DNA from 4 places in the Rhodococcus wratislaviensis genome. Region 4 is predicted to be linked to each of the others. Evidence: riboswitches for the same ligand, from Rfam matches in the RefSeq annotation. Region 4 holds a riboswitch; each other region holds the start of a gene.
What was found. Region 4 has a riboswitch for S-adenosylmethionine ahead of WKC72_RS29215 (bifunctional o-acetylhomoserine/o-acetylserine sulfhydrylase). Riboswitches for the same ligand answer to the same signal wherever they lie in the genome.

Region 1: it holds a riboswitch for S-adenosylmethionine, as region 4 does, so the genes downstream of both, WKC72_RS11825 (putative leader peptide) here and WKC72_RS29215 (bifunctional o-acetylhomoserine/o-acetylserine sulfhydrylase) in region 4, are expected to answer to the same signal.
Region 2: it holds a riboswitch for S-adenosylmethionine, as region 4 does, so the genes downstream of both, WKC72_RS38785 (aminotransferase class V-fold PLP-dependent enzyme) here and WKC72_RS29215 (bifunctional o-acetylhomoserine/o-acetylserine sulfhydrylase) in region 4, are expected to answer to the same signal.
Region 3: it holds a riboswitch for S-adenosylmethionine, as region 4 does, so the genes downstream of both, WKC72_RS11785 (putative leader peptide) here and WKC72_RS29215 (bifunctional o-acetylhomoserine/o-acetylserine sulfhydrylase) in region 4, are expected to answer to the same signal.

Annotation. Positions count from the first base shown of each region.
Region 1 covers NZ_CP150488.1:2,610,159-2,617,746, reverse strand. The annotation lists gene WKC72_RS11850 (LLM class flavin-dependent oxidoreductase) at 1-686, opposite strand, end outside; gene WKC72_RS11845 (dipeptide ABC transporter ATP-binding protein) at 679-2,358, opposite strand; gene WKC72_RS11840 (ABC transporter permease) at 2,355-3,275, opposite strand; gene WKC72_RS11835 (ABC transporter permease) at 3,268-4,257, opposite strand; gene WKC72_RS11830 (ABC transporter substrate-binding protein) at 4,261-5,895, opposite strand; gene WKC72_RS11825 (putative leader peptide) at 6,048-6,131, opposite strand; SAM riboswitch class I at 6,136-6,229, opposite strand; gene WKC72_RS11820 (NtaA/DmoA family FMN-dependent monooxygenase) at 6,276-7,588, opposite strand, start outside.
Region 2 covers NZ_CP150488.1:8,480,153-8,487,740, forward strand. The annotation lists gene WKC72_RS38775 (hypothetical protein) at 1-3, opposite strand, end outside; gene WKC72_RS38780 (putative leader peptide) at 53-145, opposite strand; gene WKC72_RS38785 (aminotransferase class V-fold PLP-dependent enzyme) at 150-1,445, opposite strand; SAM riboswitch class IV at 1,497-1,611, opposite strand; gene WKC72_RS38790 (mammalian cell entry protein) at 1,692-2,681, opposite strand; gene WKC72_RS38795 (cytosine permease) at 3,050-4,531, shown strand; gene WKC72_RS38800 (TetR/AcrR family transcriptional regulator) at 4,559-5,197, shown strand; gene WKC72_RS38805 (nitrilase-related carbon-nitrogen hydrolase) at 5,200-6,198, shown strand; gene WKC72_RS38810 (agmatine/peptidylarginine deiminase) at 6,195-7,220, shown strand; gene WKC72_RS38815 (RNA polymerase sigma factor) at 7,217-7,588, opposite strand, start outside.
Region 3 covers NZ_CP150488.1:2,600,797-2,607,661, forward strand. The annotation lists gene WKC72_RS11765 (alpha/beta hydrolase) at 1-1,097, shown strand, start outside; gene WKC72_RS11770 (LppA family lipoprotein) at 1,094-1,633, shown strand; gene WKC72_RS11775 (HAD-IIA family hydrolase) at 1,655-2,449, opposite strand; gene WKC72_RS11780 (sulfite exporter TauE/SafE family protein) at 2,526-3,293, opposite strand; SAM riboswitch class I at 3,506-3,602, shown strand; gene WKC72_RS11785 (putative leader peptide) at 3,610-3,684, shown strand; gene WKC72_RS11790 (amino acid ABC transporter permease) at 3,830-4,810, shown strand; gene WKC72_RS11795 (amino acid ABC transporter ATP-binding protein) at 4,807-5,589, shown strand; gene WKC72_RS11800 (ABC transporter substrate-binding protein) at 5,627-6,598, shown strand; gene WKC72_RS11805 (GNAT family N-acetyltransferase) at 6,610-6,865, shown strand, end outside.
Region 4 covers NZ_CP150488.1:6,288,289-6,295,876, forward strand. The annotation lists gene WKC72_RS29210 (NADP-dependent isocitrate dehydrogenase) at 1-1,098, opposite strand, end outside; SAM riboswitch class IV at 1,373-1,493, shown strand; gene WKC72_RS29215 (bifunctional o-acetylhomoserine/o-acetylserine sulfhydrylase) at 1,611-2,894, shown strand; gene WKC72_RS29220 (homoserine O-acetyltransferase) at 2,891-4,015, shown strand; gene WKC72_RS29225 (DUF3017 domain-containing protein) at 4,046-4,330, opposite strand; gene WKC72_RS29230 (bifunctional methylenetetrahydrofolate dehydrogenase/methenyltetrahydrofolate cyclohydrolase) at 4,332-5,192, opposite strand; gene WKC72_RS29235 (pentapeptide repeat-containing protein) at 5,226-5,831, opposite strand; gene WKC72_RS29240 (tRNA (cytidine(34)-2'-O)-methyltransferase) at 5,875-6,342, shown strand; gene WKC72_RS29245 (LysR family transcriptional regulator) at 6,323-7,267, opposite strand; gene WKC72_RS29250 (TDT family transporter) at 7,357-7,588, shown strand, end outside.

The DNA of each region.
Region 1 (7,588 bases), 3.7 Mb from region 4:
GCCGCGGCGACCCGGGTGGAGTGCTCGTCCCGCGCACCTATCACGATCAGCGACTGCCCCTGCGGCGATCGCGGCGTGATCGAGGGACCCTTCACGGAGAAGTGCGTGCCCTCGAAATCGATGTAGTGCAGCTTGTCCCGGTCGATGAAGCGGCCGGTGCGCACGTCGCGGATCTCGGCGTCGTCCTCCCAGCTGTCCCACAGCAGGCTGACGACCTCGATCGCGTCGGCCGCCTCCGCCCACAGACTCTCGACATCCTGTGCGTCCCTGCGCCCGAACAGATTCGCCTGCGCCTGACCGGCCGACACGTCCGCCTGCCATCCGGCGCGGCCGAGCGACGCGTGGTCGAGGCTCGCGATGGCCTTGGACACGTGGAACGGTTCGGTGTGGGTGACGGTCACCGTCGGAACCAGGCCGATCCGCTCGGTGGACGCGACGGCCCGTGCGGCGATCGCCACGGCGTCCAGTTGTCCACGCTGATCGGCGTGTCCCGTCGTGGCGATCGCGAAGGTATCGCCGACGAACGCGAGGTCCACTCCGGCGGAGTCGGCCTGCCCGAGCAGGCCGGTCCAGTAGCCGGCGGTGAAGAGGTCCTCGGCGCGCGAGTCCTGACGACGCCAGGACTGCGGATGAATTCCCGTGCCGTACAGATCGACGGCGACGAGCGGGTCGTGTGGCTCAGGCATGAATCGATTCCTCCAGCTGTGCAGAACGTGGACGCACGACGGATCGTCCCGGGATGGCGTCGAGCAACTGCCGGGTGTAGTCGTGGCGGGGATTGTCGAATATTTCCGCCGCGGTGCCCGATTCGACGATGCGGCCGGACCGCATCACCGCGACCGTGTCGCTGATCTGCCGGACCACGGCGAGGTCGTGTGAGATGAACAGGTAGCTGAGCCCGAGGTCCCGCTGCAGGCGCTCGAGCAGCCCGAGGATCTGCGACTGCACCGAGACGTCCAGCGCCGACACCGGTTCGTCGAGCACGACGAGTTCGGGGTGCAGCGCGAGCGCGCGGGCGATGGCGACCCGCTGCCGTTGGCCGCCGGACAACTCGGCCGGTCGGCGTTCGAGGTAGGTGCGCGGCAACGCGACCTGCTCGAGCAGGTCGGCGACTCGCGCCTCCCGTTCCGCCCGGATGCCGACACCGAACGCACCGAGCGGTTCCGCCACGATATCCGCAACGGCCAGCTTCGGATCGAGGGACGCATAGGGGTTCTGGTACACGATCTGCACTCGGCGCCGCAGGGCGCGCAGCGCGCCGCCGCGCAGGGTGGTGATGTCCCGGCCGTCGAACTCGACGCGGCCTCCGGTGGGAGACTCCAACCGGATCGCGATCCGGGCCACCGTGGACTTGCCGGACCCCGACTCCCCCACCAGCGACAGGGTGCGCCCGCGGGGGACCTCGAACGACACGTCATCGACGGCGTCGATGGCCGTGCGCCGATCGATCCGGAACGTCTTGGACACCCCGGACACCCGCAGCAGGACATCGGGTTCGGCCCCGCCCGCCTCCGCGGCGCGGCTGGGCCCCCGTCCCACCGAGAGACTCGGCGCCGCGGCCAGCAGGGTGCGGGTGTACTCGTGCTGGGGGTTCTCGAGGATCTCGCGGGTGGGGCCCGCTTCCACCACCTCACCCTGGCTCATCACCACGATCCGGTCGGCGCGGTCGGCTGCGACACCCAGATCGTGCGTGATCAGCAGGACCGCGGTGCCGGATTCGGCGATCCGCGCGTCGAGGTGATCGAGAATCCGGCGCTGCACCGTGACGTCGAGTGCGCTGGTCGGCTCGTCCGCGATCACGAGTTCGGGGCTGCACGCCAGCGCGATCCCGATCAGGACGCGCTGCCGTTGCCCGCCCGAGAGGTCCTGCGGGTACTGTCTCGCCCGCACCTCGGGCTTGTCGATCCCGGCCTCGGCGAGAATGCGCACCGCCTCGACGGCGGCCGTCCGCCGGTCGGCGAGACCGTGGATCCGGAGCACCTCGGCCACCTGGGCGCCGACCCGCAGGACGGGGTTGAGCGACGTCGTCGGGTCCTGGGGAACCAGGCCGATCCGGGCGCCGCGGACCCGTCCGAGTGCGCGCTCCGACTTGGTGTCGAGACGCTCACCGTCGAATGTGACGGTGCCGGCGACGGCCCGCCCGGATCCGCTGAGCAGCCCGAGGATGGCGTGCGCGGTGGTGGATTTTCCGGAGCCGGACTCGCCGACCACGGCCACCACTTCGCCGCGCGAGACCGTGAGGTCGACGCCCTTCACGGCCACGACGGGATCGCTCACGCTCCCGTACGCCACCCGCAGTCCGGAGACCTGGAGGAGCGGCGCCGTGGTGCCTGCCGCAGCAGTAGTGGTCGAACTCATCGCACTTCCCTCTGTTCGAGCGCATGTCCGAGTCGGTGCGCCGACAGCACGACGGCCACGATCACCAGTCCGGGCAGGGTGGTCATCCACCACGCGGTGGCGAGGTAGTTCCGGCCCTCGGAGATCAGCGAGCCCCATTCCGGGGTGGGCGGCACCGCGCCGAACCCGAGGAAGCTCAGCGACGACACCGCGAGGACCGCCATCCCGAACTCGACGGCGGCGAGTGCCACGACGGGCGCGTACGAGTTCCGCAGAACGTGGCGGCGCAGCACCGTGTGCCAGCGGACACCCGACGCGAACGCCGCCTCGACGTACAGCGACCGGCGCACGCGCAGCACCTCCGAACGCATCACGCGGGCGAAGTTCGCGATCAGCGACACGCCCACCGCGATGGCCACGTTGACCGTGCCGAATCCCAGCGCGGTCACCAGAGCGAGCGAGAGCAGCAGGGCGGGGATCGACAGGAGGACGTCGACGACGCGCATCAGGAAGGCGTCCAGCGCACCTCCGACGGCACCGGACAGCAGGCCGATCAGCGAACCGACGACCAGTGCGATGCCCACGGCCAACAACGTTGCGGTCAGCGACAATCCGGCGCCGTGGACCACGCGGGTATACACGTCGCGGCCGATGTTGTCGGTGCCGAACCAGTGCGCGGCGCTCGGCGCCTGCAGTTTCTCGGCGGGCACCCCGACCAGCGGGTCGCCGCTCGCGAACACCGACGGCGCCACCGCGAATCCGACCGCGACGAGGAGCACCGCGGCCGAGGCCACGAGCACGAGATTGCGACGCAACCACGTCACCACGCGGCGTCCGCGGCTGTCCGACTCGGACGCGATCACGGGCGGCGGTTCGACCGGCGGAGTGCCGAAACCCTCGGCCTCGTCGATCAGTTCCCTGCTGAGGATGTCAGACATGAACCTTCTCCTCCACATCCGCGCCGCCGCTGCGGTCCGAACTGCGCCTGCCCTCGACGATCCGGGGATCGATCAGCGGGTAGAGCAGATCGACGGCGAGATTGACGAGTACGTAGACGACGGAGCTCAGCACCACGATTCCCTGGACCACCGGAATGTCCTGCGCCATCACGGACGTCTGGGTGAGCCGCCCGACTCCGGAGCGCGAGAACACCGTCTCGACGACGACCGATCCGGCCAGCAGATTCCCCACGAGCACACCGGCGATGGTGAACGCGGGAATGCTCGACAGGCGCAGCGCGTGCCGGGTCTGGATCTGCCAGCGGGACGCGCCCTTCGCCCGCGCGGCTTCGATGAACGGCTGCCGCCACGTGGTCTGCAGACTCGCCGCCAGCACCTGGGCGATCACCGCGCCGGTCGGCAGCGCGAGCGTCACCGCGGGGAGCACCAGCGTCGCGATCCCCTGGTCGCCGAACGCCGGAAAGGCCTTCAGCCGGAACGAGAACAGCTGCAGCAGAATCAGTCCCACCCAGAACGTCGGCACCGCGACACCGAGCGGAGGCAGCGAGAACAGCAGATTCCGCACCCAGTGGACCCTGGTGTAGGTGGCGAGGAACGCGACCGCTGCCCCGAACACGACCGCGAGGAGCAGCGCCGCGGACGCCAGCGCGAGCGTGCTGGGGACCGCGTTCCCGATCGCCTCGGTCACCGATTGCCCGGTGGCGATCGAGTACCCGAAGTCACCGCGGACGGCGTGGCTCAGCGAATTCCAGTACTGCACCCACACCGGCTGGTCGAGGCCGTACCGCGCCTGCAGCTCCGCGACGGCGGCCGCGTCGACCGTCGTTCCGGCGGTCGCCGAGTCGACGGCGATGCTCACCGGGTCGGACGGCAACAGGAACAGCACGGCGAACGACACGGTGAACGTCGCCCACAGGACGGCGATCGCCTGCAGCACGCGTAGTCCGAGGTAGCGAATCATGGCTCAGCGTCCGCTGATCCAGGTGTCGAAGAACTGGAGCCGGGCCGAGGCCTCGAACTTCAGGTCCTGCACGTTCGGGCCGGCGCCGATCGCCTGCGACAACTCCACCGTGGGGATCCACAGGCCGTTGTCGAGCACCTGCTGCTGGGCGTCGGCGACGAGCGCGCTCCGCTCGGTGGTGTCGGTGGTGGCGAGCTGCTTCGCGAGCACGGCGTCGAGCGCGGGAATCGGTCCGCGGTTGTTCAGGTTGCGGCCCTCGAGTCCGAACTGGGTGCGGAGGATGTCACCGTCGGCGCGGGTGCTGTTGTAATAGGTGGCGTCGAAGTCCTTGGCATTCTGGCGAGCGGTGGCCTCCGGGGTGGACACGAGATTCAGCTGCAGATCCACTCCCACCTCTTTGAGCTGCTGCTGCACCAGTTCGAGGATGGCCTGGTTGCCGGCGAACACGGAGCTGAACAGAACGGGGAAGCTCAGCTTCTGACCGCCCTTCTCCCGGATGCCGTCGGCACCGGGAACCCAGCCCGCCTGGTCGAGGATCGACTTCGCCTTCTCCGGGTCGAATGTCACGTCCGGCAGCGCCACGTAGCCGGGGGTGCGGCTGGCCAGCGTGCTGGTGGCGGGCTTGAAGTTGGGCCCGAGCACGGTGTCGACCAGTTCCTGCCGGTTGATCGCCGGGACCAGCGCACTGCGCACGACCGGATCGACGAGCGGTCCGCGAGTCACGTTGGGCTGGAAACCGAACGGCGTCCCGGGGTTCGACGTGGTGAGCACCTGCCCGCCTGCGCCTTCGATCTGCGGGGCATCCTGCGGCAACGCGTCACTGATCGCATCCAGCTGTCCCGAGGACAGGCTGCCCGTGCGGACACCGGATTCGGGCACGACACTGAACTCGATGGTGTCGAGGTAGGCCTCGCCGTCGTGGCCGAACACGTCCGAACCCCAGTTGTATCCGGCGCGCTTGGCGAGGGTCACCGACTTGTCCTGCTGGTAGTCGGCGTACGTGAACGGTCCGGTGCCCGAGATGTTGCCGGTGCACCGCTCTTCGGCGGACTTCGCGACGGACGCATCGGACAGGATGCCCAGCTGCGGGGTGGACGACGCCTGCAGGAACTGCGCGTTGGGTGCGGCGAAGTCGACCTGCGCGGTCAGCGGGTCGATCACGGTGGTTCCGGTGTACCCGGCGAGGTAGCTGGCACCGAGCGGGGCCTTGGCGCCGGAGAGGGTGTTCACGATGGCGTCGAGATTCTTCTTCACCGACTCCGCGGTGAAAGGCGTTCCGTCACTGAACGTCACCCCCTCCTTCAGGTGGAACGTGAAGGAGGATGCGTCGGCGTCGGTTTCCCAGCTCTCGGCGAGCCACGGCTTCAGTTCGCCCGTCTCCGGGTCCTGGTCGGTGAGCGAGTCCACCACCTGACGAGCCACGTAGATCGTCTGATTCGTGCCCGACTGCGCGGGGTCGGCGCACGTGGGTGCCTGGGAGAGGCCGTAGCGGAGTGTGCCGCCCGGCTGTGCGGGGCCCGCATCCGCGGAGGAACTGCTGGAACCGCCACCGCAGGCGGTGAGCGCCGTGGCCAGCACGGCGGCGGCGCCGATACCTGCTGCGATGCGGGCACCGCGGTGGGGCGAGGACAAAAGCACTGATGGCACCGAGAACTCCGTGATCTCGAAGAAGTGCCGTGCGCGCTGCCCGTCGTATCGGCAGCGCTCACGCGCACAGGAAGGTGAGGGACACCGGATCCGACGCGGATGCGGTGTGAAGAGCCGGAACCCCGAGGGATCGGGGTATCAGGTCAGCTGTGACAGATCGAGGTGGACAGCCGACAGAGATCGACGTGCAGGCGCCCCCAGGCGCTCACGAAACCTTCGGTCAACATCGTTCCTCCATCGATCCCGGCGGTAGCACCCGCACCCGCAGGGCGGGGGGTTGCTGCGACGTCAACGAGCCAGGTCTCTCGGTCGCTCTGGATGGTCGTTACCGAGTGTAAGAGATCGCCGGTCGCGGCGCCACACGGACCCCGCTACCCGACCGCCTGCCGGGACTCGACCTCCCGGCGCGACAGGGCGGGCCGGAGCCCGAGGTGCTCACGCAGGGTGGAGCCTTCGTATTCCGTTCGGTACGAACCTCGCTCCTGCAATTCGGGCACCAGCAGGTCGACGATCTCGTCGAGTCCGGTGGGCACCAGATACGGCGAGATGTTAAATCCGTCCGTCGCCCCACTGCGAACCCACCGGGTGAGTTCGTCGGCGACCTGCCCGGGGGTGCCCGCGAAACCGGAGCGCTGGGTGGTCGCGATCGCCACCTGACGCAGCGACAGGTTCTGCGCCTCCGCCAGTGCCCGCCATTCCCTGGCGATGGCGAGCGGATCCTTTCCGTCACGCGCCGCCCCGCGGGTGACGGAGATCGGCGCGGGCACCGGATCGAATTCGGGCAGTGGACCGTCCGGGTCGCGATCGGACAGATCGCGGCCCCACACCTGACCGACCAGAGACAACGCCGTCTGCCCGGTGTACTGGCCCTCGAGAACCCAGCGCACCTTCTCCTCCACCTCGGACGCGTTCTCCGCGAGCACGATCTGCGTGCCCGGCAGAATCTTGACGTCGTCCTCGGGGCGCCCCGCACGACGCACTCTCGCCCTGATGTCCTCGGCGAAGGCGAGCGCCGCGTCGAAATGCGTTCCGTGCCGGGAGAAGATCACGTCGGTGTGCGCGGCCGCGAAGTCCCGGCCCGCCGGTGAGTCACCGGCCTGGAAGATGACGGGGTGTCCCTGGGCGCTGCGCGGCAGCGTGGGGGTGATCGTGACGTCGAACTGCGACGTGCGCCGGGACACCTCCCGCACCCCGTCCGGGGTTGCCCACGACGGCGCGTCGGTCCTCGTCGCGACCGCGCCGTCGGCCCACGCATCCCAGATCGCCCGGGCGGTGTCGAGGAACTGCCCGGCCCGCTCGTACCTGTCCGCGTGATCGAGGAAGCCGCCGCGCCGGAAGTTCTCACCGGTCCAGGCATTGTCCGTGGTGACCGCGTTCCAGCCGGCACGGCCACCGGACAGCAGGTCCAGCCCGGACAGCCGCCTGGCGAGGTCGGCGGGCTCGTTGTAGGTGGTGTTCTGGGTGGCCACCAACCCGATGTGCCGGGTGATGCCGGCGAGCGCCGCGAGCTGGGTGATCGCGTCCGGGCGGCCCACGATGTCGAGATCGAGAATCTTGCCCTCCTGTTCCCGCAGGCGCAGGCCCTCACCGAGGAAGAAGGCGTCGAACAGGCCGCGCTCGGCGGTCAGTGCCACCCGCCGGAACGTCTCGAAGTCGATCTGCGATCCGCTCGACGGATCCGACC
Region 2 (7,588 bases), 2.2 Mb from region 4:
CATAGGGGTTCCTCGGGAATGACGTGTGAATGAAACGGAGCTGGAAGAACGGTCAGCTCGAACACATACCCGAGGCGGTTCGGCACAGATCGACATGCCGACGGCACCAGTGAGCAATCATTGCGCTCCCAGCCTGCGATGCCATGCGGTCATACTAGCGCGTCCTGCGAAAAACGTGTCTCCGGCACCGGATTCCACTGGCCGCTCTCGTTGGCGTAGGTCCAGCTCCGACGCCCCGCCACCAGAGTGCGCACCGCGTCGACCAGCCGATCCACGTCCTCGGAGCAGCTTCCGAGACCCACACTCACCCGCACGGCGCCGTCGGGCCTGCCGAGGCGTCCCAGCAGCGGATGGGCGCAGAAACGCCCGTCGCGAACTCCGATTCCGTGTTCGGCGGACAGGTAGGCGGCGATCTCTCCCGGCTCGAACCCGTCGATCGTGAACGTCACGATCCCCACGGTGTCGGGGGCGTCCGACCACAGCCGCAGGAACTCCAGGCCGTCGACGGAGCCGAGGCCGTCGAGGAGCCGGCCGGTGAGCGCCGCCTCGTGTTCGGCCACCGTGCCGAAGTCCAGCTCGGACAGCGCATCGCACGCGGCGGCGAGCGCCGCCGCGCCGAGCACGTTGGGGGTTCCCGCCTCGTGCCGGGCAGGGGCGGGCGCCCACTGGGTGGATTCGACGGTCACGTTCCGGACTGCTCCGCCGCCCGCGAGGTAGGGCTCGGCGGCGTCGAGCCAGTCCCGGCGGCCGACCAGCACGCCCGAGCCGAAGGGGGCATACAACTTGTGTCCGGAGAATGCGAGGTAGTCGACGCCCCACTTTTCGACATCGATGCGGCGGTGCGGTGCAAGCTGAGCGGCGTCGACGAGAATCCGTGCGCCGCAACGATGCGCCACCTCGGCGAGGGTGGCGATGGGCAGCACCTCGCCGGTCACGTTGGACGCACCCGTCACCGCGAGTAGGGCGGTGGGCTTGGAGCACAGTTCGGCGACGAGCAGGCGGACCGTCTCGTCCAGCGTGTCCGCCGCCCTCACGACGCGAGAGTTCTTCCACGGCAGCAGGTTCGCGTGATGCTCGATGTCGAGGACCACGGTGCTGCCGGGGACGCAGCCGGCGAGCAGATTCAGCGAGTCGGTCGTGTTCCGGGTGAAGACCACCACCTGGTCCTCGCCCGCTCCGACGAACCGGGCGACCGAGTCGCGGGCCTTCTCGTAGCACTCGGTCGACACTCGCGACGCGTAGCCGGCGCCGCGGTGCACGCTGGAGTACGTCGGAAGCAGTGCCGCAATTCGGTCGGTCACCTGCGCCAACGCCGGGGCACTGGCGGCGTAGTCGAAGTTGACGTAGGCGCAGTCGCCGCCCTGAACGAGCGGAACCCGCAGGTCGGAGCCCGAAACCTGGGCCAGGGGGGCAACACACACGTCAGCGGTCAATACAGCAGTCATCACGACATCCCTCGTAGTCAGGGACTCGTCGCAGGGTCGGTGCCCTCTCGGAGTCCGCGCTTGCCGGGTTCGGTATGAACCTCAGCCTGGTCGTCACCCGGAGCACCCCGCCGCGGTGGAGGGTTGCCGACCAGCTAGCCGGGGCTTGACGCTGGTACTCGTGACCTGTTTCGAAGATTGCAGGATCGACGCGCGGTTGTCAACCCGAACCCGGGAGGATCCGGCATCCGGGCGCAAGAACCCGCGTCAGTTCGGGGTCACCCCGAGGAGCGGGGCGAGCTGGTTCGCAATCGGGTTGAGGTCCAGCCTGTTCGGGTCCTTCTTCGGCTTCGAGTCCCACGGCTGCACGGTGGCGGGGTCGCCGAACACGATCCGGTTCGCACTGCGGACGCCGGTGAGACTGCCCTGCGGAGCCGCACAGGACGCCGCGGTGTTCTGCGGGAAGTCCTGCTGCGTGTCGTCGAAGTTCGGGTCCTTCCGCTTCATCTCCTCGAGGATCGCCTGGGTGCCCTCGTAGCCGACGGTGCACGACGGCGGATTGTTGGTCTCGGCCACCAGGCCCAGGTGAACGGTTCCGTCGCCGGGCGCAATGGTCGACGACGCCGCCGCCACCCCCGGCAGGTACACGAACAGGGTCTGCAGGGCCGTGGCCTGCACCGCGATCGCCTTCGTCGTGGCGGACAGGTTGGCAAGGTTCGTCGTGACACTCGGTGCGACCGCCGAGACAAGTTGCCCCAGTTGATCACTCGCCGAGTTTCCGTTGTCGATCAGCCGCCGGACGTCGGGGTCGCTGCTGCGCAGCCGATCCGCAAGCGAGTCCAGGTCGGCACTGAAATCCCTGATTGCAGAGGACTGTTCGGACTGCGTGTCCAGCACTGCGCGACTGTCGCGCACCAAAGCCATTGTCCGATCGAGCGATTCGGCGCCCGATGCCGACAGCCCGGAGAACGAATCCGCGAGCGATTGCAGGTCTTCACCCTTGCCGTCGAACGCCGCGCCGAGTTCCGTCACGACCGTGTGGAGCGCGTCGATCGGCACGGATTCCGTCAACCCCTGCGTGCCGGCAAGCAACTCTTCGACGGGCACCGGCGTCGACGCATCCTCGGCGGCGATACGGGACCCGTTCGCCAGGAACGGCCCGCGATCGGTGGCGGGCTGAAGGTCGACGTACTGCTCGCCGATCGCCGACCTGTTCGCCACGAGGGCTTTCGCGGACGCGGGAATGCCGGGTCGCACCCACGTAGACGAGGCCCATGAGGGCCACGAGAACGAATCCGATCAGCTGCCACCGGACGAGCGGCGACCTCACCGTCCACCCTCGATCCCGCGTCGAGCGAACGCCGTCCCCGCTGCGGCGAGCCGGCACCGATTCGCGAAACGACTGTTGATGGCAGCGACAGGCACAGGTACTCCGATGGCAGAGGGATACATGAGACGAACAGTTACACATATATCTAGTCCGGTAGCCGTAGCAGCGCAAACTCCGCACCACCCGCGGTGGTGCACGTCACGCGCAGGTCTTGACTGAATTTTCAGTTTGGAATATCTTCGGTACTCAACAGGACGTGATGACGGTCACCTCCGCCGAGAATGTGAGGTCCGCAGTGTCCACGAATCTCGACCCGACGACGCCCCTCGACGACACCGCCCCCTCCCCGCCGGAGGACCGTTTCGGACACGTCGAGACGATCGGCGTGGAGTACATCCCCGAAGCGGAACGCGATTCGCGACCGCTCAACATGCTCGCCGTGTTCTTCGGCGGCAACCTGGCGTTCTCGGTGATCGTGTTCGGCTGGCTCCCGATCACGTTCGGACTCGGGTTCGGCAGTGCGATCGCGGCCAGCGCGGTCGGCATCGGACTCGGCACGCTCCTCATCGCCCCTCTGTCACTTCTGGGCCCGCGCACCGGCACGAACAACACCGTGTCGAGTGGTGCGCACTTCGGAGTGAGCGGACGGATGATCGGCTCGGGGCTCACCCTGCTCTTCGCCCTCGCATACGCCGCGATCGCGGTCTGGACGTCGGGTGACGCGCTGATCGCGGCCGCCCACCGCCTGCTCGGCACGCCGGTCGACAACGGCATGCTCGCCCTGGGTTACGGCATCATCGCCGCCGAGATCGTGGCCGTCGCGCTGTTCGGCCACGGCACGGTGGTCGCGCTCCAGAAGTTCGTGCTGCCCGTCGTCGCCGCGCTGCTCCTGCTCGGTGTCTTCGCATTCGCGGGTCGCTTCGACGGCGGAGCGGGCAGCGGCGACTATCTCCTCGGCGGATTCTGGCCCACCTGGATTCTGGCCGTGGTGCTCGCCGTCGGCGGTCCGCTGTCGTATGCCCCGACGCTCGGCGACTACAGCAGGCGGATCTCCCGAGTGCGGTTCAGCGACCGTTCGATCGTCGCGGCCACCATGGCAGGTATCTTCTTCGGGCTGTTCCTGACGGCAGCTTTCGGATCGTTCACCGCGTCGACGTTCACCACGCTGAGCGACTCCTACGTTGCCGACCTGGTGGCGGAGGCGCCCGGTTGGTACGTGCTGCCGATCGTCCTCGTCGCACTCGCGGGAGGACTGGGCCAGGGCGTCCTCAACGTCTACGCCAGCGGCCTCGACCTGGAGGCTCTGATCCCCCGGTTGCGCCGCGTCCACACCACGTTGATCACGTCGGCGCTCGCGGTGGCCCTGCTCTACATCGGTGTCTTCGTCGTCGACGCCGTCGATTCGATCACCGCGATGACCCTGGTGCTCAACGGTTTCGCCGCGCCGTGGGTGGCGATCAACGTCGCTGGTTTCCTGGTTGCGAGGCGAGGGCAGTACGACGCGGTCGACCTCCAGGTCTTCAACCTGGGCCGCAAGGGTGGGCGGTACTGGTTCACCGGCGGCTGGAATCTGCGCGCCGTCATCCCCTGGGCGGCCGGATCGGTCTTCGGCGTCCTCGCCGTGGACACCTCGCTGTACTCCGGGCCCCTTGCCGACATCGCGCACGGTGTCGATGTCAGTCTTGTCGGATCGTCGGCCATCGCCGTGGCCGGCTACCTCGTCGCGCTGCGACTGTGGCCCGAACACGTGGCCCCGGTCGAGGCGCCGACGTCCTAGGACGACACGACCGAAGGAGATTCACCGATGAGCGAGCGACGCGATGCGATTCTGAAGGCCAGCGCGACGGCCATTGCCCAACGAGGCATCCGCGGGCTTCGCGTCAACGATGTCGCGGAGGTCGCGGGCGTGTCGCCGGGCCTGCTGTACTACCACTTCAAGGATCGCATCGGCCTCCTCGAGGCCGCCCTGAACTACATCAACGACCGTGCCCGCGCCTACCGCGGCGAGGGCGAGGGATCCGGCGACTCCGCCCGCGACCGCCTCACCCGCTCCCTCCTCGGCGAGATCCAGGACCGTCCCGAGGTCGTGGAGAACTCGCTGGCCTGGAACGAGTTACGCGCATCCGCCGTGTACGAGGAGGCGTTACGGGAGCCCCTCGCACGGACCACCGCCGCGTGGGTGTCGGAAATCGCCGACGCGATCGCGCAGGCGCAGGGCACCGGTGAGATCGCCCCCTCCCTCGACCCCCGGCGCACCGCGGTCACCATGACCGCCCTCGTGGAGGGCCTGTCCGGGCGGTGGCTCTGCAAGGAGATCTCCACCGAGGACGCCCGCTCCCATCTGCTCGGCGCGATCGACGTCGTGATGTCCGAGCCCACCCACCACTCCGATCCGACCCACCACATTTCCGACACCCCCATCACATCCAGACCGAAGGAATAACGATGACCATTCGCACGATCACCGCACTGCCCGCTCCGTCCTCACCGGCGCGCTTCACCGAATCCGCCCGCACGCCGCTGCGGGTCGGGCTGGTGCAGCACCGCTGGCGTCCCGATGCCGACGCACTCCGCACCGAGCTGACCGACGCGATCGGCGAGGCCGCCGCCCTCGGCGCTGCCGTGGTGTTCCTGCCGGAACTCACGTTGTCGAAGTACCCCGCCGACACCCGCGCGACCGGGACCCCCGGCCGCGACGCCGAGAACCTCACGACCGGGCCCACCTACACTTTCGCGGCCGCCGCCGCTGCCCGGCACGGGGTCTGCGTCCACGCCTCCCTCTACGAACGAGCCGACGGCCCGGACGGTCTCGGCTTCAACACCGCCATCCTCGTGTCCCCGTCCGGTGAACTGCTCTCCCGGACCCGCAAGCTGCACATCCCCGTCAGCGCCGGCTACTACGAGGACACCTACTTCCGCGGCGGTCCCGCCGACGACGCCTATCCCGTCTACCGCCCCGCCGAACTGAACGGTGCCGCACTCGGTTTGCCGACGTGCTGGGACGAGTGGTTCCCCGAAGTCGCGCGGATGTATTCACTCGGCGGCGCCGAGATCCTCGTCTACCCCACCGCGATCGGGTCGGAGCCGAGCGCCCCGTCTTTCGACACCCAGCCGATCTGGCAGCACGTGATCGTCGGAAACGGCATCACCAGTGGCACATTCATGGTGGTCCCGAACCGCTGCGGCAACGAGGGCGGCATCGACTTCTACGGTTCCTCGTTCATCTCCGACCCGTACGGCCGGGTGCTCGTGTCGGCGCCCCGCGACGAGGAGGCGGTCCTGGTGGCCGATCTCGACCTCGATCAGCGGAAGGACTGGCTCGATCTCTTCCCGTTCCTGACCACCCGCAGGCCGGACACGTACACCCGGCTGACGGATCCCGTGGACCACGAGCACCCCTACGGGCTCCCGACGACCGTATCGGCCGCGGAGACCCGGTCATGACCTGGCGTATGCCCAGCGAGACCGAACCTCAGGAACGGGTGTGGATGGCGTTCCCGCCCCTCGGGGCCTCGATGACCGCGACAGCGGACGACGCGCACGAGGCGCGGACCGCGTGGACGGCCGTCGCCCACGCGATCACCGAATTCGAACCGGTCACCATGGTCGTCGATCCGGCGGACCGGGACGTCGCCCGGCAGTACCTGTCCCCGGACGTCGATGTGGTCGAGGCTCCCCTCGACGACGCCTGGATGCGCGACATCGGACCCACATTCGTCCTCGACGAGAACGACCGCCTCGGTGCCGTCGACTGGACGTTCAACGGCTGGGGACAACAGGAGTGGGCCACCTGGGACTGCGACCGGTCGATCGGCGCGGCCGTCACCCGGTGGTCCGGTGCCCAGCCGGTCCCGTCGTCGATGGTCAACGAGGGCGGCGGGATCCAGGTCGACGGTCACGGCACCGTGCTCGTCACCGAGACCGTGCAACTCGACCCGCTGCGCAACCCCGGCCTGGACGCGGCGGGAGTCGAGGCCGAACTCGCGCGCACGATCGGCGCCGAGCACGTCGTCTGGCTCCCCCGCGGCCTCACGCGGGATTCCGAGAAGTTCGGCACCAAGGGCCACGTCGACATCGTCGCGGCGTTGCCCGCACCCGGGGTGGCTCTCGTGCACTCCCAGCGCGACCGATCCCACCCCGACCACGAGGTGACCGCCGAGATCCTGAAAGTTCTCTCCGACAGCCGTGACCGTTCCGGTGCGTCGTGGCGGATCGTGGAGGTGCCTGCCCCGACGGTCCTGCGTGACGAGGAGGGCTGGGTGGATTACAGCTACATCAATCATCTCGTCGTCAACGGCGGCGTCATCGCGTGCGGCTTCGACGACCCCCACGATGCCCTCGCCCGCGACATCCTGTCGAGCGTCTACCCCGGTCGCCGCGTCGTCACGGTCGACGCCCGGCAGATCTTCGCGCGGGGCGGCGGCATCCACTGCATCACCCAGCACCAGCCTCGCGGCCGGATCTAGCGGGCACTGTTCTCACTGTCCACTTCCGCGAGCCGCCTCGCCAGGAATCGCCGGGTCGGTTCGTTCGCCGCCAGGCCGATCGCGGCGCGGTACTCCGCTCTCGCCTCCGCGGGCCTGCCCGCTCGGCGCAGCAGGTCGGCGCGCGTCGCGTGCACGGTGTGCGTCCGCGCCAGCCTCGGCTCCCCGGCGAGTGCGTCCAACTCGGCGAGGCCGGCGTCGGGGCCGTCGCGGAAGCTCACTGCGACAGCGCGATTGAGACGGACTGCAGGTGAGTCACCGTACGTCCCGAGTTCGTCGTATCCGGCGACGACGGCGTTCCACTCGGTGGCCGCCCAGTTCGGCGCCGTCGCGTGGGCGGCCGCGATCGT
Region 3 (6,865 bases), 3.7 Mb from region 4:
ACGCCCTGCCGGCAGCCCAGCGCCGCGAGGTGATCGAGCAGCATCCCGAATGGGTGGGAAATCGCGACGGCATCCCGTCCGCGGTGCGGCACGAGGCGAACGTGACCCGGTTCGACGACGAGCGGTCGCGGTGGGAGACGGAACGAGACCGACTCCGGGACAGGCTGGACCACACCATGTTCGGTGGAACATTCACCGACGACGACGCCGAACTGTGGTACGCCGAGCAGAAGTTGCGGGACCTCGACAACCTCGAGGAACTCGTGCGCGCTCACCCGGACGGCAGGCTGATGTTGCTCGACCTGCAGTCGGGTGAACGGACGATGACCGCATTCGCACTCGGCGACCCGGACACCGCCGACCACATCTCCGTCACCACACCGGGCATCGACACGACCGTCGCCTCGCTGCGCGGGATGACCGAGGAGGCGGCGGCGCTGAAAGCCGAGACCGAACGGCAATTGGACCTGGCCGGCCGCTCGAGCGATTCGGTGTCGACGATCGCGTGGCTGGGGTATCAACCGCCGACGACCACCGGTCCGGGCAATTTCGATGTGCCGTTCATCGACCAGAATCTCGGGCGTGGATGGCTCGTCGATTCCTGGCAGTCCGACCGCGCGACCGCGGGTGCACCGAAGCTCGCCGCGTTCTACGAGGGCCTCGACGTCGCCTCGCGGACGCCCGATCCGCACATCACCGCGCTCGGCCATTCGTATGGTTCGTACACCCAGGGCCTGGCCCTGCAGGACGCGGGACCGCGGCAACCGGTCGACGACGCCGTGTTCTACGGGTCGCCCGGGTTCCACGCGAACGACGAATCGGATCTCGGTTTGACACCCCGGCACGGGTTCGTGATGCGCGCACACGACGACCCCATCACCGTGGCAGACGGGTTCGGCAGGCTCGGCCCCGATCCGGTGCAGACGGACCTCGAACAACTGTCGGTGCGCGAGGCGTCGACCCCCGACGGCGTGCAGCGGGAAGATGCCAACGGGCACAGCGAGTATCCACGGCCGAGCGGCAACGGAGAGTTACGGACGTCCGGATACAACATGGCGGTGATCATCGCGGGCATGCCGGAACTGGCGATCCGGTGAGGGTCCGCGGCGAATGGGCAATGACGGCGGTCGCCGTGATCGGCGCGGCGATCCTGACGAGCGGATGTGGTGGCGTGACGGACAACCCGTACAACTTCAGCGACGACGAGATCGCTGCGGCGGCAGCGAGCCTGAGCGGCCGGCCGACACTCGCGGTCACCGAGCGGCAGGTCACCGATGCGCTGGTGCGGATCAGCGAGGCCGTCGCTGCGATAGCACCGGACGTCCGGTGGCGGTGGCATCGCGAACGCAGCCAGGGCGGCGGGTGCCCGGGACCGTATGCGTACACGGAGGGGCTTTCCGTCACCACGCAGGTATTGCTGTCCGACAACCCGATCGGCGACGCCGACTGGCCCGCCGTGCTGACCGCGGCCCGTGCGATCGCCACCGACGCCGGAATGGACCGGCTCGACGTGCACACCGACCGACCCGGACGCCACGACGTCACGTTCGCCGGTGGGGACGGGAACCGGATCACGTTCGGGACGTACCGGGCAGCGGCCATCAGGGGCATCACCGGCTGCCGCCACCCGTGAGTACTTGTTAACGTCCCGCGGTTAAGAAGTACTCACGGGCGGCGGAGCCGCATCGCCGCCGAACGGATCCGACGTGCGGCCGACCAGATCGGCGACCGATTTGAGCACCGCGGTGGGGCGGTAGGGGAACAGTTCCACCGAATCCCGCGTCGAAATTCCGGTGAGGACGAGGATGGTCTGCAACCCGGCCTCGAGCCCGCAGACGATGTCGGTGTCCATGCGGTCGCCGATCATCAATGTGTTCGCGGAGTGCGCGCCGATGGCCCGCAGCGCCGAGCGCATCATCAGCGCATTCGGCTTGCCCACGTAGTACGGGTCGCGACCGGTGGCCCTGCTGATCAGTGCCGCAACGGATCCCGTGGCCGGAAGGGAACCCTCCCGGGACGGCCCGGTGGGGTCGGGGTTGGTGGCGATGAAGCGAGCGCCCCTCTCCACCAGACGAATTGCGGTGGTGATGGCCTCGAAGGAGTAGGTGCGGGTCTCGCCGAGGACCACGTAGTCGGGATCGTTCTCGGTGAGGACGTACCCGATGTCGTGCAGCGCGGTGGTGAGCCCGGATTCGCCGACGACGTACGCGCTGCCGCCCGGACGCTGGCTCGCCAGGAACGTCGCGGTGGCCAGGGCGGACGTCCAGATCGATTCCTCGGGAATGTCCAGGCCGGTGCGGAGCAGACGGGCGCGGAGGTCGCGCGGAGTCCTGATCGAATTGTTGGTTAGCACGATGAACGGGGTACCCGACTCCCGGAGTTCGGCCAGGAACAGGTCGGCCCCGGGGACCAGGTGCTCTTCGTGGACGAGAACGCCGTCCATGTCCATGAGGTAGGTCCAGCCCGGGTGCTCTACGTCGTTGCTCACCGACTCAGTATGAGGGAGTGGCAGGGTGCATGCGCGACTATGCGAGCAGCCGGAACAGACCGATGAGGCCGACGACGACGATGGTTCCCCGCAACGCGGTGGGCGACAGCCTGCGGCCGTAGCGGGCGCCGAGGACGCCTCCGAGTAGCGAGCCCACCGCGATGAGGCCGGCGGCCGCCCAGCTGATCCGGTCGAAGGCCACGAGCGTGTACGCGGTCGCGGCGACGACGTTGACGATGAGCGAGAGCAGGTTCTTCGCGCCGTTCATCCGTTGCAGGCTCTCCGGCAGGATCGCGCCCATCACGCCCATCAGCAGGATGCCTTGCGCAGCGGTGAAGTATCCGCCGTACACGCCCACCGCGAACGTGCCGACGGTCAGCAGGGTGAGGCGCGCCGGGCTCAGGCCCGCCTCGTGGCTGCCGCGCTGCTTCGCCCAGGCCTGGATCTTCGGCTGCAGCACCACCAGGATCAGGGCGAGGATCAGCAGCACCGGGACGACGAGTTCGAACACAGTTTCGGGCAGGTGCAGCAGTAGCCACGAGCCGAGAATCGCACCGCACAGTGACGCCGGGATCTGCCACCGCAGCCGCGGTCCCTGCCCGGCCAGTTCCCGCCGGTACCCCCACGTCCCGGACACGCCACCGGCGACCAGGCCGATCGCATTCGACATCGTGGCGGTCACCGGAGGGAACCCGAATGCCACCAGGGTGGGGAAGGTGATGAGCGTGCCGCTGCCGACGATGGCGTTGATCGCGCCCGCGCCTACGCCGGCTACCAGGATCGCGATGACTTCGAGTGGTGTCACCGAGGCGACGTTACAAGGGCCTCCGGAGGCCCGGCAGCCGGGTCGCACCACCGTGGAGATGCAGGGCTGCAAGCCCCATTCAACCGCATGGATCTCCGTCTGTCAGTACTTCTGCGCACGGTGATTCTTGCGAGCGATCGTCACCATTTCCCCTGTGTCGCAGGGAAATACCCCGTGTTGACGGGTCCCGGGAATGCGGCTAGTGTTCGCTTCAACCATCCAGAGCGACCGAGAGACCTGGCTCGTTGACGTCGCAGCAACCCTTCCGAATTCTTCGGGTGCGGGTGCTACCGCCGGGATCGATGGAAGGCAGCACATGAACTACCTCGCGCGTCCTGCGTGGCGCAGACGGCACATCGACCTGTGCCGGACCACCTCCTGCCACTGTTGACGGGGTCTCACAGCACGCTCCCCGGGCATTTCGCCCGGTGAGCGCCTGACGCGCGCCCGCATCCCGCGGAAGACGCGCCCTCCTCCCGTCCCGGTTCCAGGTGAAAGGCCGCCTCAGTGATGTCTGTCGTAAGTGGTGAGGGAGCGTGAGCGCCCCCGTCCGGGCGCGTTCGGCCGCGCCCCTCGAGTCAGTGCCCTCCGGCGACGGGGACGCCGCGCTGGAAGTGGCGCGGAGGTGGCATCCGTGGCGGTGGATCGTCAGCGCCGTCGTGCTGGTACTACTCGCCCAGTTCGTCCACGGCCTCGCCACCAACCCGGGGTGGGACTGGGCCACGTTCGCCAAGTACTTCACGGCCGGCTCCGTGCTGCAGGCCCTGTGGATGACGGTGAAGCTGACGCTGTGGGGGACGATCCTCGGATTCGCACTCGGTGTGGTGCTGGCGGTCAGCCGCTTGTCGCACAACCCGGTGCTGCAGGTGATCGCCTGGGTGTACATCTGGGCGTTCCGATCGATTCCGCTGATCGTGCAGCTCCTGTTCTGGTTCAACATCACGTACCTGTATCAGACTCTGTCGCTGGGCATTCCGTTCGGCCCGGGCTTCTTCACGTTCGAGGTCAACGGCGTCATCAGCGGCTTCACCGCCGCCGTCATCGGTCTGGCCCTGCACCAGGCCGCGTACTCCGCCGAGATCATCCGGTCCGGCATCATCTCGGTGGACCACGGGCAGATCGAGGCGGCGCAGTCGCTGGGCATCCCGCGCCGTCGCCAGTTCTTCAAGATCGTTCTGCCCCAGGCGATGCGCGGCATCCTGCCGAACGCCGCGAACGAGGTGATCAGCCTGTTCAAGGGCACCTCGATCGTGTCGACGATGGCGATCGCCGAGCTGTTCTATCAGGTTCAGGTGATCTTCGGCCGCAACGGCCGCGTCGTGCCACTGCTGATGGTCGCGACGATCTGGTACATCATCCTGACCACGCTGTTGTCGATCGGCCAGTACTACGTCGAGCGGCACTACGCGCGCGGATCGGCTCGGGCACTGCCGCCGACTCCGTGGCAGAAGCTCACCCGGAAGTTCGCCGAGATCCGTGACGCCGGTGTCTCCGTACCGAGAGGTGCCACGAAATGACAACCGAAGCCCATCCGGCGGAGTACGCAGTGGAAGTTCGCGGAGTCCACAAGTCCTTCGGCGCACTCGAAGTCCTCCAGGGTGTGGACCTGCTGGTCCGCAAGGGCGAGGTGACGGTGATCCTGGGGCCGTCGGGTTCCGGCAAGTCCACGCTGCTGCGCACGCTCAACCACCTGGAGAAGGTCGACCGCGGCACCATTCGCATCGACGGCGACCTCATCGGTTACCGGCGCAAGGGCAACAAACTGCACGAACTGCGTGAACGCGAGATCCTGAAGCAGCGGTCCCGGATCGGATTCGTGTTCCAGAATTTCAATCTGTTCCCCCACCTCACGGTGCTGGAGAACGTGATCGAGGCGCCGGTGTCCGCGCAGGGCCGCGACCGGGCAGAGGTCGAGGCCGAGGCGATTGCGCTGCTGGAACGGGTCGGCGTGGGCGAGAAGGCCCACGAGTACCCGCGGCAGCTGTCCGGCGGCCAGCAGCAGCGGGTCGCGATCGCCCGGGCCCTCGCACTGCGCCCGGCGGTGATCCTGTTCGACGAGCCCACGTCGGCCCTCGACCCGGAACTGGTCGGCGAGGTCCTCGCCGTGATCAAGCAACTGGCTCGAGACGGCGCGACCCTCGTGATCGTCACCCACGAGGTGGGCTTCGCGCGGGAGGTCGCCGACACGGCGGTCTTCATGGACGCCGGCGTCGTCGTGGAACAGGGCCCACCCTCGCAGGTCATCGACAACCCGCAGCACGACCGCACCGCAGCATTCCTCTCCCGAGTTCTCTGATTTCCCACACCTCGGTGTGGATCCCCGAAAGGCACACATGTCCACCGCACGGTTCCGTACGAAGATTCTGGCCTCGGCCCTCACCACCGTCGCGCTGCTCGCCGCCGCGTGCGGGGGCGGCGACGTCGAGGACGAGGGATCGGGGCCGACCTCGGCCGCCGGTTACAACCTCACCGCAGACCAGAACCGCATCACCACCGACGAGGTCGAGTCGATCGCCGCGAAGGTTCCCCAGCAGATCCGCGACCGCGGCACGCTCATCGTGACGGGCAGCGCCGGTTCCGCCCCGCCCCTGCGCTTCTACGCCGACGACGACAAGACGCTCATCGGCTCCGAGACCGACTTCGCGTACCTGATCGGCGACGTTCTCGGGTTGAAGGTCGATCTCCAGGCCGCGGACTGGGCGCAGAACTTCGTCCGCATCGATTCGGGGGAGGCCGACGCGTTCATTTCCAACGTCACCGTCACCGAGGAGCGGAAGGAGAAGTACGACTTCTCGACGTACCGCCTCGACACGGTCGCGTTCGAGACGAAGAAGGACAGCGGCATCCAGATCAAGGAGCCCAAGGACGTCGCGGGCCTGAAGATCGCGGTCTCCTCCGGCACCAATCAGGAAGCGCTGCTGGTGAAGTGGAGTGAGCAGAACGTCGCGGCGGGGCTCGAACCCACCGACATCACCTACTACCAGAACGTCACCGACTACTACCTGCCACTCGCGTCGGGCCGGATCGACGCCTACTTCGGGCCCAACCCGTCGTCGTCGTTCCACGTGGCGCAGGCGGGGGAGAGTGAGATCGCCGGAACGTTCTCGGGGGCGGGCGACGCCCTCCAGGGTGAGATCGCCGTGCTCACCAAGAAGGACAACGGCCTGGTGACCGCCGTCAACGAGGCAATCAACCACATCATCGAGAACGGCACGTACGCACAGGTTCTCGACCGCTGGAACATCGCGAGCGAGGCAGTCGGCACGTCGGTCGTCAACCCGCCCGGACTCCCGAAGACCAGCTGACAGGAGGACCAGTGACCGAGAGGACCGAATCCGTGCAGACCGTGTTCGTCGACCAGGCAGATCCACTCGCCGCGCCGCTGCTCGAAGAATTGGCGATCGAATACAGCACCCGGTACGGGCGCACCCGCAACGAGATCTACGACGATCTCAGCACGTATCCGGCGGAGGAGTTCGCCGCGCCGGGTGGCGCGTTGCTCGTCGTCGTCGAGGGCGGGACATCGGTGGCGGGCGGAGCCTTCCGCCGCTACGACGACACGACGGCCGAAC
Region 4 (7,588 bases):
GGTCTTGATGACCACGTCTTCGAGCTTCTGGGCGAAGCCGATGACGTCGGGGGTGTTGTCCAGCTTGCCGCGGTGCTCGAGTCCACGGGTCCACGCGAAGATCGACGCGATGGGGTTGGTGGACGTCGGCTTGCCCTGCTGGTGCTGACGGAAGTGACGCGTCACGGTGCCGTGTGCGGCCTCGGCCTCACACGTCTTTCCGTCCGGGGTCAGCAGCACGGAGGTCATGAGGCCGAGCGATCCGAAGCCCTGCGCGACGGTGTCGGACTGGACGTCGCCGTCGTAGTTCTTGCAGGCCCAGACGTAGCCGCCCTCCCACTTGAGCGCCGACGCGACCATGTCGTCGATGAGGCGGTGCTCGTAGGTGAGGCCTGCCGCGTCGAACTCCGGCTTGAACTCGGTCTCGTAGACATGCTGGAAGATGTCCTTGAACGCGCCGTCGTACGCCTTGAGAATGGTGTTCTTGGTCGACAGGTACACCGGGTAGTTCTGCTGCAGGCCGTAGTTGAGCGAGGCGCGCGCGAAGTCCTCGATGGACTTGGTGAAGTTGTACTGTCCCTGGACGACGCCGCCGCCCTCGGGGAAGTTCACCAGTTCGTGCTCGATCGGCTCGCTGCCGTCCTCGGGCGTGTAGGTGATCATCACCTTGCCGGGGCCGGGGACCTTGAAGTCGGTGGCGCGGTACTGGTCACCGAAGGCGTGACGGCCGATGATGATCGGCTTGGTCCAGCCCGGAACCAGTCGCGGAACGTTGGAGATGATGATCGGCGCGCGGAAGATCGTCCCACCGAGGATGTTGCGGATGGTGCCGTTGGGCGACCGCCACATCTTCTTGAGACCGAATTCCTCGACGCGTGCCTCGTCCGGGGTGATGGTCGCGCACTTGACGCCGACGCCGTGCTTCTTGATGGCGTTGGCCGCGTCGACGGTCACCTGGTCGTCGGTCTCGTCCCGGTACTCGATGCCGAGGTCGTAGTACTCGAGGTTCACATCCAGGTAAGGATGGATCAGTTTGTCTTTGATGAACTGCCAGATAATGCGCGTCATCTCATCGCCGTCGAGTTCGACGACGGTGCCCTCAACCTTGATTTTGGACATGGGTGCTTCGCGTCCTCCTAGGAAGTTTCCCTGGTTACACGGTTGCGGGCGCACTTTGTGAGTGGGTCCGCGAACGGTTCGCTTATCAAACGTAGACGGTCAAGGCGGCCCCTGGGGAGACCGCACCTAAACAAGACAAGCGTACTGCTATGCGAGCGGCTCGCAACATGTGGGGCGCACGACCCACCCCTACTCGCGGGTAACTTTTCCCTGCTAGCGGCCCTGATCGGTGCCGTTTCCGGTCGTTCCGCCTCAGCCGCTAAGATTCACTCCAGGTCATGAGTGCCAGCAACGAGCCCCGGCTAGCTGGCCGGCAACCCTCCACCGCGGTGGGGTGCCCCGGGTGATGACCTGGTTCCCTGATTCATACAACAGTCGGGTGACAAGCGCGGGTCCGACATCGGAGGTTCATGATGTGTTGTTGTTGTCGTAGATAGACCCCAGACAAGCCCTGCGCGCGAACGACCCAGCACTCCGTCCGCGCCTCGTCAGACCACTGGAGTAGACAGCACATGACCGAGAACTGGTCGTTCGAGACCAAGCAGATCCACGCCGGGCAGACGTCCGACGCGACCACCAAGGCGCGGGCGCTGCCGATCTACCAGACCACCTCGTACACGTTCGACAGCACCGATCACGCTGCCGCGCTGTTCGGTCTGGCCGAGCCGGGCAACATCTACACCCGCATCATGAACCCCACGCAGGACGCGGTCGAGCAGCGCATTGCCGCACTCGAAGGCGGCGTCGCCGCACTGTTGCTGTCCTCCGGACAGGCAGCCGAGACGATCGCGATCCTGAACCTCGCGGAGGCGGGCGACCACATCGTCTCCAGCCCGCGGCTGTACGGCGGCACCTACAACCTCTTCCACTACACGCTGCCCAAGCTCGGCATCGAGGTCTCGTTCGTCGAAGACCCCGACGACCTCGAGCAGTGGAAGGACGCGGTCCGGGACAACACGAAGGCGTTCTACGGCGAGACCATCTCCAATCCCCGCAACGACGTCCTCGACCTGCCCGGCATCTCCGGGATCGCGCATCAGCACGGACTCCCGCTGATCGTCGACAACACGGTGGCCACCCCCTACCTGATCCGCCCCCTCGAGCACGGCGCGGACATCGTGGTGCACTCGGCCACCAAGTACCTCGGCGGCCACGGCACCGCGATCGCCGGTGTCATCGTCGACGGCGGCACGTTCGACTGGACCCAGGGGCGCCACGGCAACTTCACCACCCCGGACCCGAGCTACCACGGCGTCGTCTACTCCGAACTCGGACCGCCCGCGTTCGCCCTCAAGGCGCGCGTGCAGCTGCTCCGCGACCTCGGTTCGGCGATCTCCCCGTTCAACGCGTTCCTCATCGCGCAGGGCCTCGAGACGCTGAGCCTTCGGATGGAGCGACATGTGTCCAACGCGACCGCCGTCGCCCAGTACCTGGAGGCGCGACCGGAGGTCGTATCCGTCGGATACGCCGGGCTCCCGTCGTCGCCCTGGCACGACCGGGCGAAGCAGATCGCGCCGAGGGGTGCGGGCGCCATCGTGACGTTCGAACTCGCAGGCGGCATCGACGCGGGCAAGAAGTTCGTCAACGCGCTCACCCTGCACAGCCACGTCGCGAACATCGGCGACGTCCGCTCGCTGGTGATCCACCCCGCGTCCACCACACACTCCCAGCTGACCCCCGAGGAGCAGGCCGCCAGCGGCGTCACCCCCGGACTGGTCCGCCTGGCTGTCGGCATCGAAGGGATCGACGACATCATCGCCGATATCGAGACCGGACTTACGGCGGCGGCATCTTGACCGTGAGCGCTGTACAGAACCTGCCCGTGGCGGACGGACGTCTCGGCACCATCGACATCGGATCGCTCGAGCTCGAGAGCGGGACGGTGATCCCGTCGGTGTCCCTCGCCGTGCAACGATGGGGTGAGTTGTCCCCGAACCGCGACAACGTGGTGCTCGTCGAGCACGCCCTCACCGGCGACTCCCACGTCACCGGACCCGTCACCGACGAACACCCCTCCCCCGGCTGGTGGACCGGAATGGTCGGTCCGGGTGCGCCGATCGACACCGACGAGTGGTGCGTCATCGCGACCAACGTCCTCGGTGGCTGCCGCGGCACCACCGGTCCCGGTTCGATCGCCGAGGACGGGCGCCCGTGGGGCAGCCGCTTCCCGGAGATCTCCATCCGCGACCAGGTCGCGGCCGAGAAGAAGTTCACCGACCTGCTGGGCATCGACAAGCTGGCGTCCGTCGTCGGTGGTTCGATGGGCGGAATGCGCGCGCTCGAGTGGGCCGTCACCTACCCGGACCAGGTGGCGTCAGCGCTCGTTCTCGCCGTCGGAGCCCGCGCGACCGCCGACCAGATCGGCACGCAGACCACCCAGATCGCGGCCATCACCAGCGACCCCGACTGGCAGGGCGGCGACTATCACGGCACCGGCCGTATCCCCCGGGCCGGACTGCGCATCGCCCGCCGGATCGCGCACCTGACATACCGCAGCGAGAGCGAACTCGACTCCCGGTTCGCGAACTCGCCGCAGGACGGCGAGGACCCGTGGCGCGGCGGACGGTACTCCGTCGAGAGCTACCTCCAGCACCAGGCCGACAAGCTGGTCGGCAGATTCGACCCGAGCACGTACGTGCTGCTGTCCGAGGCCATGAACCGGCACGACGTGGGCCGCGGTCGCGGTGGCATCGCCGCGGCGCTGGGGAAGATCACCGCACCCGTCATCGTGGGCGGCGTCGACTCCGACCGCCTCTACCCGATCCGCCTGCAGGAGGATCTGGCCAACGACATCCCCACCTGCGACGGACTGCGCGTGCTCAACTCGCGGGACGGCCACGACGGGTTCCTCACCGAGGCCGCCGCAGTGGCGAAGCTGCTCTCCGAGACGATGCAGCTGGCACGCACCGGGCGCTGACACCGGCGCGGGCGACGCCCGCTCGGACCGCTAGTCGGTTCCGAGCGGGTCGATCGACACGGCCAGCCACACGATCGCGCCCCCGACGGCGACGAGCGCGCCCACGTCGAAGGGCTTGCTGCGCACCGCGAGCAGCCCCACGCGCTCCGACGGCATCATCAACCGGAAGACCGCCGCGAGCAGCGTGGCGACACCGAACACGAACGCCCCTCGCCGCCACCGATCCGCGAGCACGAACACCACGGCCACGACGATGACGACGAGGACTGCGAGCATCGGCAGGTTCTTCTTCGCGAATTGCCCCCAGTCGGCCATCTCAGCCGAGAGACGCTGCGACACGCTCGGCCCGCTCCACGACGTTGGTCAGCAGGAAGGCGCGGGTGAGCGGTCCGACACCACCGGGGTTCGGGGACAGGAAACCGGCGACCTCGGCGACGTCCGCCGCCACGTCGCCGCGCAGTCCGTCCTCGGTGCGGCTCACACCCACGTCGAGCACCGCAGCGCCGGGCTTGACCATGTCGGCCGTCACCAGACCGGGAACACCCGCCGCCGCGATGACGATGTCGGCGCGGCGGACCTCCGCGGCGAGGTCCCGCGTGCGGGTATGGCAGAGCGTGACGGTGGCGTTCTCGCTGCGCCGGGTGAACAGCAGACCGATCGGGCGGCCCACGGTGACACCGCGACCGACGACGACGACGTGCGCCCCCTCGATCGGCACCTCGTACCGGCGCAGCAGGTGCAGGATGCCGCGCGGCGTGCACGGCAACGGCGCCTCCTTGCCCAGCACCAGCCGGCCCAGGTTGACCGGGTGCAGGCCGTCGGCGTCCTTGTCGGGGTCGATGCGCTCGAGGGCCGCGTTCTCGTCGAGCTGCTTCGGCAGCGGCAACTGCACGATGTAGCCGGTGCAGTCGGGGTTGGCGTTGAGCTCGTCGATGGTGGCGTCGAGCTTCTCCTGCGTGATGTCACCGGGCAGGTCGCGGCGGATCGAGGTGATCCCGACCTTCGCGCAGTCGTTGTGCTTCCCGCGCACGTAGGCGGCCGACCCCGGGTCGTCCCCCACCAGAACGGTGCCGAGACCGGGCGTGATGCCCTTGTCCTTCAGGGCGCTCACCCGCACCTTCAGGTCTTCGAAAATCTCGTCGCGGGTCGCCTTGCCATCGAGGATCGTTGCAGTCACGTGCCCCATTGTTTCAGGTTCGCCATACGCGCGTCAGGTCGGTTCCACCACGAGCCCGTTGGCCGTCGCGTACGCGATGGCCTGGGTGAGCTCGATCTGCGCCTTGTCCAGCGACACCGCCGTCCACAGGTTCGCGTCGACGTGGGCCCCGCGCAGGTCCGCGCCGTCGAATTTCGCGCCGCCGGTGCGGGCGCCGAACAGATCCGCCGCGCGGAGTACGGCGCGGCGGAGGTCCGTGCGGACGAGGTTGGCTTCCCGGAACCGGCAGTCCGTGAAATCGAGTCCGCGCAGGTCCGCGCCGCCCAGCGACGCGAGCGTGAAATCGCATTCGTCGAAGACCATCGGGCGCAGCCTGCAGTTGTCGAATTCCGAACCGAGGAAGCTGCAGTTGCGGAACTCGCTGTGCCACAGCGTCGTTCTGGTGAACGAGCACGAGCGGAACGCCGTCCCCACGTGACGCGACTCGGCGAGGTCGGCGCCCGTGAAATCGCATTCGGTGAAGATCACCGACTCGGTGCGGAGTTCACTCAGGTCGGCGTCGCGGAAGTTGCATTTCGTGTAGTGCCGCCGCTGCCAGTTCTGCGCGGGGAGTCGTGCGTCGCCGTAGTCCTCACCCACCACCTCTTCTACCGGATCCATGCGTCCATCATGCCGCCTCGCGGAGTGCCCCTAAGCTGTGCGGGTGTTCCGAGTGATGTTCCACGAACCCCGAATCCCACCCAACACCGGCAACGCCATCCGCATGGTGGCAGGCACCGGGTGCGAACTGCACCTCGTGGGTCCACTCGGCTTCGACCTGTCCGAGCCGAAACTCAAACGCGCCGGGCTCGACTACCACGACCTGGCGTCGGTGACCGTGCACGAGAACCTGGAGGCGGCCTGGGCGGCGGTGGAGCCTGCGCGGGTGTACGCCTTCACCGCGCACGCCACCGTGTCGTACGCCGACATCGCCTACCAGCCCGGCGACGTTCTGCTGTTCGGTCCCGAACCCACCGGACTGTCGGAGGAGGTGCTGGCCGATCCACACGTGACGGAGCGGCTCCGCATCCCCATGCTGCCCGGCCGCCGGTCGCTGAACCTGTCGAACGCCGCGGCCCTCGTCACGTACGAGGCGTGGCGCCAGCACGGATTCAGCGGGGCTGCGCTGTAGCCCCGACAGCTGCGGCCCCCACACCCGCGGCCGCGCCGGCACCGAGGGCGATGTCGAGGAAGTCGCGCGCGGCACCCTGCACGCCGCGCACCGGGTCCCAGACAGCGGAGAGCCGCCGCGGAAGCGTCAACCCCTCCACCTGGACGGAGGCGAGCCGGCCGTCGGTCAGGTCGGCTGCGACCGCCAGCGAGGACAGCACGGCCGGCGCGTTGCCCGCCACCACCGCCGCCTTCACCGCCGTGCACGACGTCAACTCCAGCAGCGGCGGGACGCACTGCGGCACCGCGTTCTCCAGGGTGGTGCGCGTCCCGGAACCGGACTCCCGCTGGATCATCGGCGTCGCGGCGAGTTCGGACACGGGAATCGGTGACCGGCGGACCCATTCGTGCTCCGGTGGCACCACGACGACCAGATGGTCGCGGCCGATCTCCCGTACCTGCAGCCCGGCCGGAATGTCCGGGCCCTCGACGAACCCGAGATCCGCCTCACCGGACAGCACCCGGGCGGTCACCTCGGACGAGTTGAGGAGCCGGACGTTGGTGACCACGTTCGGGTACTTGCGCCGCATCGCGACGGTCCACCCGGGAACGAGGTACTCGGCGATCGTCATGCTGGCCGCCACCGTCAGCCCGGCCTGCCGTTCGCCGCGCAGCGCCGCGACACCCGATGCCAGTTCCTCGGCCGTCGCGAGGATGTGGCTCGCCCACTCGAGGATGAGCGCGCCCTCCGACGTGGGCCGCACCCCGCTGGCGCCGCGGCTGAACACCTTGATGCCGAACTGGCGTTCGGCCGAACGCACCCGGGCGCTGACGGCCTGCTGGCTGAGCCCGTGTTCGCGCCCCGCCGCCCCCATGCTTCCGAGCCGCTCGACGGACAGCAGGACGTCGAGGGCACTGAGTTCGGGTACTCGGGGAGACAGCGGCACAACCCAAGGCTAGTCCCACAAACGCGATTTGTGGGTATTCAACTTCAAGCCTTCTACCGGCCACGACGATGCGTCGGCAAGCTCTAGGTATGACCCCGAATTGGTTCGCAGCAGTGATGGGCACCGGCATCGTCGCAGTCGTCGCCGCGGCATTTCCGGCCGGCGGTCCGGTGGCCCGGACGGCGGCCGAGATCTTCTGGCTGATTGCCGTGACGCTGCTCGTGGTGCTGACGACCGCGCTGGTGCGTCACTGGATCCGTCGCCGCGACGACGCACTCGCGGACGCCCGCAGCCACACGATGTTCCCGTTCTACGGCGCCG